DNA from 2 places in the Amedibacillus sp. YH-ame10 genome. Region 1 is predicted to be linked to the other one. Evidence: riboswitches for the same ligand, from Rfam matches in the RefSeq annotation. Region 1 holds a riboswitch; the other holds the start of a gene.
The links. A riboswitch is a leader RNA that binds a small molecule or an ion and turns the genes downstream of it on or off. The one in region 1 is predicted to bind ZMP and ZTP.

Region 1 (4,448 bases):
TATTCATAAGGAAGTTTCGCAACTGAATTTAAGGATGCTAATAATCCATTTTGTTCTGCACCATATGCAGGGTTTGCTCCTGGTGCTAAAGGTGCGCCAGCTTTACGTCCATCAGGAAGTGCTCCTGTGGCTTTCCCATACACTACATTACTAGTAATTGTTAAGATAGAAGTCGTTGGCTCAGAATCACGGTATGTGTGACGTTTTTCGATTTTACCAATGAATGTCTTCAATAACCAAACAGCGATATCATCTGCACGATCATCATCATTACCATAACGTGGGAAATCTCCTTCTGTTTCATAATCAATGACAAGTCCGCTTTCATCACGGATTGTTTTCACTTTTGCGTATTTAATCGCACTAATAGAATCTACAACATGAGAGAATCCTGCAATACCAGTCGCAAATGTTCTACGTACAGCAGTATCAATCAATGCCATTTGACTAGCTTCATAGTAATATTTATCATGCATATATTGAATCAAATTCAAAATATTCACATACAAGTCTACCAACCATTCCATCATAATATCGTATTTTTGCATAACTTCATCGTAATCTAGATATTCTGATGTAATTGGTGTATATTGTGGGCCAACTTGTACTTTTGCTTTTTCATCCATACCACCATTGATGGCATATAATAAACATTTCGCAAGGTTTGCACGAGCTCCAAAGAACTGCATTTCTTTTCCCGTCTGTGTCGCACTCACACAACAACAAACGGCATAGTCATCTCCCCATACAGGACGCATTACATCATCATTTTCATATTGTACAGAACTTGTCTCAATAGAAATACGAGATGCATAATTTTTAAATGCTTCAGGTAAATGAGAAGAATATAATACAGTTAGATTAGGTTCTGGTGAAGGACCCATGTTTTCTAATGTATGAAGGAAACGGTAGTCACTTTTCGTAACCATGTGACGTCCATCCATACCTAATCCAGCAACATCTAAAGTTGCCCAAACTGGATCTCCAGAGAATAACTCGTTGTAAGAAGGAATACGAGCAAATTTTACCATACGGAATTTCATGGTCATGTGATCCACCATTTCTTGTGCTTCACTTTCCGTTAATGTTCCACTTGCAAGATCACGTTCGATATAAATATCTAAGAATGTAGATACACGTCCAATAGACATTGCAGCACCATTTTGTGTTTTGATAGCCGCAAGATATCCAAAGTATGTCCACTGCATTGCTTCTTTTGCATTTGCTGCAGGTTTGCTGATATCAAATCCATAAAGAGCAGCCATTTCTTTCATACCCTTTAATGCTTTGATTTGTTCTGCCAATTCTTCACGTTGACGAATGATATCATCCATCATTGTTCCACATCCACAGTTTGCTAAATCTACTTGCTTCTGTTCAATTAAATAATCGATACCATATAATGCAATACGACGATAATCCCCTACGATACGACCACGGCCGTACGTATCAGGAAGTCCTGTTACGATTTTATATTTACGAGCTTGACGCATTTCTGGTGTATAACATTGAAAAACTGCATCGTTATGAGTCTTATGATATTCATGGAAGATTTCATGAAGCTTTGCGCTTGGTTCATAACCATACGTAGTACATGCTTCTTCACTCATTTTAATACCACCATAAGGCATAAATGCACGTTTCAATGGTTTATCTGTTTGTAAACCAACGATCGTTTCTAACTCTTTCATTGCCTCACTAATATACCCTGGACCATAAGAAGTTAAAGAAGATACGATGTCTGTCTCCATATCTAAAACGCCACCCTTAGCGCGTTCTTCTTTTTGTAACTTTTGAAGTTCACCCCATAATTTGTTTGTAGCCTCACTTGGATCTGCTAAGAATGATTCATCCCCATCATATGGTTTGTAGTTGTTTTGAATGAAGTCACGTACGTTCACTTCTTCTTTCCAAATACGACCTTCAAAGCCTTGCCATTCATTACGATTGTTTGTTGTCATTGTTCTGCTTTCCTCCTAGTCTTATAACGTCTATATTATACTTTGATTTGTTTTTTCATGCAAAGCAAACGCCTTGCAATTCTTACAAATCTATATAAAGAAAGAGCCTAACACATACTGGACTCTTCTGCCCAGACGGTCGGCTCTGCTTAACATTATACTCCCTGTGGTCAATTCCACTTCCGTCAGTCATATAACTACTTATAATTTACCATTATTAAATGCAATCGTCAACACCTTTTCTTCATGAATTTAATTACATTTCTTTTCATATCCTCTGTAAATAAAGCATGTTTATTTTCATGAAATTATACTCTATTTTTACGTTTGTTTTTTAAGCGTTTGAATAAATAGTGAAACCACTCTTCCAATTCTTCTTTATTCGTAAAAACACGCGCAAGGATATTGGGATGTTGTTTACTTTCCACAATCGCCACTTGTCCTCCACTTCGCATTGTTGAAATAGCTTCTTCATAAATTATTTGCGTATCTTTCTGAAAATTAAAATCTTCATTTTTATACTGTGCCGCAATCTTGATAATATCTGCGTAATAAATGGTATATACAACATTTGCCGGTTGCCCAAACACACGAACCATTGCTTCGTAGGTAGTTAACCATACATTCCCACTCTTTCGTATCTCATGAGCTTCAAACTTGTTTCTCTCTACTGCCTTACGTAGTGTATTACCATCAGAAAACCCCCATTTTTCTGCTGCTTCACTAAACGTTAACACCTCATTCAAATCTACCATAATCTACTCCTGATAGCTAGTGCTATTCTATTTTCTAAGGACTTACTTACCTTGCAGCTTTTATTTCATTCCATAACGATTGGGCATCCATAATACCAAACACCCGTTGATTTATCATATGCGGTAAAATATCGCTTCCTACAAAAGCTTTCTCTATACGATGCATCATATATTGTGCTTGTGGAGCTACCCATATTTGTGATATTTTATGTTGTAAATCATACATCCTTACATTATAACGCGAATCTATCATTGAAATAGAACCATAAGCAACACAACATTCATATGTAGTAGACAATTGTTCATATGTTTCCAAAATATTAGAAAGAGAATCTACATATAAGGATTCATTTCCTTCCAGCTTGCCTATCTTTGTAGCTAACATATAGGAGGAACGTTGTCCAAAACAACCGATAACTATAAGTTCCATAAAAATTCTTCTTTCAAGAATTTATCGATACGTTCTAAAAACTGTAGTGGTTGATCCTCATAGATTTTGCGTCCACTATATGGGAAGGATTCATAAACAAGGAAAGGATTCTTCATTCTAACCAAGGCATCAATGATGTATCCTTCTTTCGCAATCACATCTTCACTTCCCTGCATCAATAATGTAGGTACAGTTACATCATGTAATGCTTCTTCACTTGGATGATCAAATAACCAACTAGAAATAGCCGCAATATGACGCAATGGAACCGATGTATTTTTATCGGAATGTATCCATTGGTTCACATGTTGATTTTGAAAAAATTGTACAGGTGTTTGATCTTCCAGAATAGTTACAAACTTTTTCAGTTCATTGTTTCCTCTTTCCAACGCACGATGTTTTAACATTTGATAAAACGCATCAGATGCCTCACTGGTCAACAACAAAATCGGATTCATTAAAATCATACCATCAAATACATCCGCATAATGATGTTGTGTTTGAAGCGCAAGAAACCCTGATAAATCTTCCGCACACAACAACAAAGACTTACAAGGAAAACGTTCTCTTATATCTTTGGCAACACAAACTACATCTTGCATGCATTCTTCAAATGAAATCCCTTGTTTTAAATCATAATACGAAAGTCCACATCCTCTTTGATCATAAAACACACAACGATACTTATCACATAGCTTTTGCATTGCCTCATGCATAATCAAAGGCCAAGCACCACTTCCCGGTCCTCCATGCAAAAACAACAGCACCATATCGCTCTCTGTCTTTGATGCAAATGTTTGTAAATATTCGTTCCCAGCTTTTACTTTATACTTTATCATATTCACCACCCTGTCACTACTTCGTGACAATATATTTTTATTTTAGCAGATGAAGTGAAAATTTTCAAGTATCAAAAAGGAACATCATTCATGTTCCTTTTCGTCTATGCTTTTTTATGAAATTGAACTGGCTTCTTCTTTACGCTTTTTTGCGCATACAGTTCATACACTTGATCTGCACTATTTGCGATAAGCGGAGAATGTGTCACAAGGATAATACATTTTTGTTCTTCATACGCCAACTGTTTGAATATGTTCATGATTTCATTTTGTGTGTCTTCATCTAAATTCCCTGTCGGTTCATCTGCTAAGATGATTTCTGGTTCATAAGATAAAGCTCTAGCGATTGCTACACGCTGTTGTTGACCACCCGATAATTTCAATATCCTACGATTTGCTTCATCATCTTCAAGTCCAACTTTACGCAAGAGTTCCATTGCATACTCTTTTCGATCTGCTCGTT
Region 2 (4,448 bases), on a different contig from region 1:
GTGCATAACAAGAGAAGTAACATCGTTATAAATAGTGTTATATATAAGATGTAGGACTTGTTTTTCAAACGCACATAAATCTTATGTACTAGTGGAGTACAACCTACTAACGCAAAGACAATAAGCAGTATTTGTGTATTCCATAAATAAAGTGTGAAAGCATCCATCCAACCTTGACTTTTAAATCCGATAAACACTTGCATATAAGATACTGCAGAAGCAATATCCTCACAGGCAAATAGAATCCATCCAAAAGCGATGATGATAAAGAAGTAAAGTCTAGATAAGAATGCATGTGAATGTAACCATTTCCCAATACCATATTTTTCAAGAATAATGAAAATCCCACAGTACAATCCCCATATGACAAAATTCCAACTAGCTCCATGCCATAATCCCGTTAGAAACCAAACGACTAGTAAGTTACCTATCGTTTTAGATATTCCTTTACGATTACCACCAAGTGGAATATACACATATTCACGAAACCAAGTGCCTAGGGTCATATGCCATCTTCTCCAAAACTCACTCATACTCTTTGAAATATAAGGGTAATTGAAGTTTTCAGGAAAATGAAATCCAAACATCTTACCAAGTCCGATTGCCATATCACTATACCCACTAAAATCATAATATAACTGTAGTAAGAATGCGAGTATACCAATCCAAGAGGTAAGCATGCTCATTTGAGACAAAGAGGAAACTTGATTCCAAATAGAACCCAAAGGATTGGCAAGGAGTACTTTCTTAGATAATCCACAGATAAATCTTTGGATTCCTTCATAAAACAAAGAAGAAGACGTTGTTCGATTCGTAATCTGTAAAGAGATATCACGATAACGTACAATAGGACCCGCAATCAATTGAGGAAAGAAGGTTACATACATTCCAAAATTCATGAAATTTGTTTGTGGTAAAGTTTCTTTGCGGTAAATATCAATTGGGTAGGTTAGGGTTTGGAAGGTATAAAAGGAAATACCAATCGGCAAAGCAATCTGCATAATATCCAAGGTACCTGTTTGAAGTAGGGTGGATATATTCCAAAGGAAGAAATTGAAATATTTAAAGAAAGCTAACAATGCAATATTGAAGATTACGGAGGCAATGACATATGTTTTTGCCTTCTGTTTTGTATCAAGATTTCGATAGACAAGTTTACCGATCTGAAAATTTACCAGAATTGATACTAGCATTACTATAATATATACAGGTTCTTGCCAGCCATAAAAAAACAAGCTAACAACAAAAAGGCATCCATTACGATACCTTTTTGGTAAAACATAGTACATAAGTAACACGAGTGGTAAATATGCAAATAAAAATAGTAAACTTGAGAATAACATTAGAAGTCTTTCTTTAATTCCTTCATAATATCTTCCGCTTTTTCAGCGATTACGATAATGAAATAGTTTCCACTTTCATATTCTTGACGATTTTTTACCAATTCATATTGATCAGGCAAATAAGTAGACCATGTATCTTCATTTGTTTTCATACGTTGATCTAGGGCTTTTTTAATTACATCTTTTTTTCCATCTTTCGCTTCTATCATAATGATTTCTGTAGCTTGTACATTCATCATAGGAATTGCGATAGCATATTGTTCTACATCCGCTACATCGATTTGAAACAAGTCTTTTAAAACTTGATCATCTACTTCCATAGTCGCAGGCAATTCATCTGCCTTACTTTCTAAAATAGTACTTACTGCTTTCTTTACATCAACATCATTTCCTTTGCTGGAACATCCACTTAAACATAACATTCCAACGACAAAACATAACAATATTTTTTTCATAGTATCCTCCATACTTAAGATGTCTATATTTTAACATGGTTATACTTCTTAGGCTACTATACAATTATAAAAATAAGGAGATTATATAAGGGATAGCAAAAAATCGCATATTAGATATCAGAATTCATTGACCTTGTAATATTTGTGGTATAAAATAAAAGCAGTTATACGACTGACGGAAGTGGAATTGACCACATGAAGTATAATCGTAAGTGAGCCGACCGTCTGGGTGAAGAGTCCAGAAATATCGGCTCTTTTTCTATGGAAAGGAAGAATTTATATGAAAGAAATGGAATTAAAGTACGGTTGTAATCCAAATCAAAAACCCGCAAGAATTTATACGAAGAATCATGATTTACCAATTCAAATTTTAAATGGAAAAGCAGGGTATATCAATTTATTGGATGCTTTGAATAGTTGGCAATTGGTAAAGGAATTAAAAGAAGCTACGGGTTTACCAGCAGCCGCAAGCTTTAAACATGTGTCTCCTGCAGGAGCTGCTGTTTACGTGCCAATGGATGAAACTTTGAAACAGATTTATTTTGTGGATGGAGTGGAGTGTACACCAATGGCTAGCGCATACATGCGAGCTCGTGGAAGTGATCGTATGTCTAGTTATGGAGATTTTGCGGCACTTAGTGATGAGTGTGATGAAGCATGTGCAACCTATTTGGCTAGAGAGGTTAGCGATGGCGTGATTGCGCCTTCATATTCAAAAGAAGCACTTGAAATCCTTAAGAAAAAGAAGAAAGGGAACTATTTGGTAATACAAATAGATCCAAGCTATGTTCCAGAAGAAATCGAACGTAAAGATGTATTTGGAGTCACTTTTGAACAAGGAAGAAATAATGTGTCCATCAATGAAGACTTATTAAAAGAATTACCTACTAAGAACAAAGTGTTGAGTGAAGGTGCTAAACGAGATTTAATGATAGCACTTATTACATTGAAATACACTCAATCTAATTCCGTTTGTTATGTGAAAGATGGACAAGCTATAGGCATCGGTGCGGGTCAACAATCCCGTGTACACTGTACTAGACTTGCTGGAAATAAAGCAGATAATTGGTATTTACGTCAACATGAAAAAGTATTATCTCTTCCATTTGTAGAAGGAATACGAAGAGCAGATCGTGACAATACCATTGATGTATATATATCGGATGATTATGAAGATGTACTTGCGGAAGGAACTTGGCAAAATATCTTTACGCATAAACCAGACGTATTTACAAAAGAAGAAAAGAAGGCTTGGTTATCTACATTTACCGATGTATCTTTAGGTTCTGATGCATTCTTCCCATTTGGAGATAATATCGAACGTGCACATCGCAGTGGAGTATGTTATATTGCGCAAGCAGGTGGATCCATTCGTGATGACAATGTAATTGAAACATGTGATAAATATGATATAGCGATGGCGTTTACGCACCTTCGTTTATTTCATCATTAATTTAGAAAAAGTGGGTTTCCACTTTTTCTTTTGCGAAATACTTAGTAAACATAAGGGAATGTGGTAAAATAATTTCATATGGAGGATATTTATTTATGAAAAATGTTTTGGATCATACGCTGGCACATCAGCGATACTTTGAAGAAATGACAAGAATCCCACATGGTTCTTTTCAGGAAGGTGCGTATGCGAAGTATTTGGTTGCATTCGCAAAGGAACATCAACTTGCCTATAAACACGATGAGATGAACAACGTGATTATTTATAAAGATGCTTCAAAAGGATATGAAGATCATCCTGCACTGATTTTACAAGCACATACGGATATGGTATGTGAAAAGAATAAAGATACAGAATTTGATTTTTATAAGGATGCTTTACAACTTGTGATAGAAGATGGCTTTTTGAAAGCGAAGGGGACAACATTAGGCGCGGATGATGGAACTGGTGTTGCATATATGTTAGCCATACTTGAAGATAAAGAGGCGAAACATCCTGCACTTGAATGTATCTTTACCGTACAAGAAGAGGTTGGTTTATTTGGGGCTATGGCAATCAAAAAAGAAGATATTCACGCAAAGAGAATGATCAACTTAGATGATGGTGGAGAGAGTGCTACTTGTACAACGAGTGCTGGGGGAGTAAATGTTATATTGAAAAAAGAACGTATCTTGGTTCCTGTTAGTACACAAGGATATTCCTTAGAAGTAAAGGGTTTGTTTGGTGGACATAGTGGGGGAGAAATTGATAAAGAAAGAGGCAATGCTAATAAATTATTGGCACGTATTTTATATAAAATAGATTCCACTTGTGGATTACAGATTCATAGTATCAATGGAGGAATCAAAGACAATGCCATTCCTCGTGAAGCAGTTGCCCTGTTTGTGAGTGATGCATCTTATGAAACCATGGAAAAGCTTGTACGTACCTTTGAAAAAGAAATCAAAAAAGAATTAGAATTTAGTGATAAAGGTGTACATGTCGTATTCCAAAAAGAAGAAGTTTGTGAGGCAATGGCAACAGTAGAAAGTGAAGCACTTGTAAAACTATTGTGTGCCTTGCCAAATGGTATGCGTGCACGTAGTATGGATATCAAGGATTTGGTAACTGCCAGCAGTAATGTTGGAGTGATTGAAAGTGGAGAACACATCACCATCAATTGTTCTGTGCGTGGAGCTTTGGAGTCTTTTGTGGATA

Region 2: it holds a riboswitch for ZMP and ZTP, as region 1 does, so the genes downstream of both, ACWG42_RS00765 (phosphoribosylaminoimidazolecarboxamide formyltransferase) here and pflB (formate C-acetyltransferase) in region 1, are expected to answer to the same signal.

Annotation. Positions count from the first base shown of each region.
Region 1 is NZ_JBSPFA010000016.1:51,711-56,158, forward strand. Features, by position in the region: gene pflB (formate C-acetyltransferase) at 1-1,961, opposite strand, end outside; ZMP/ZTP riboswitch at 2,084-2,164, opposite strand; gene ACWG42_RS08440 (helix-turn-helix domain-containing protein) at 2,270-2,716, opposite strand; gene ACWG42_RS08445 (hypothetical protein) at 2,763-3,146, opposite strand; gene ACWG42_RS08450 (alpha/beta fold hydrolase) at 3,134-3,985, opposite strand; gene ACWG42_RS08455 (ABC transporter ATP-binding protein) at 4,090-4,448, opposite strand, start outside.
Region 2 is NZ_JBSPFA010000001.1:150,286-154,733, reverse strand. Features, by position in the region: gene ACWG42_RS00775 (MBOAT family O-acyltransferase) at 1-1,193, opposite strand, end outside; gene ACWG42_RS00770 (DUF4358 domain-containing protein) at 1,343-1,798, opposite strand; ZMP/ZTP riboswitch at 1,957-2,036, shown strand; gene ACWG42_RS00765 (phosphoribosylaminoimidazolecarboxamide formyltransferase) at 2,079-3,251, shown strand; gene pepD (beta-Ala-His dipeptidase) at 3,347-4,448, shown strand, end outside.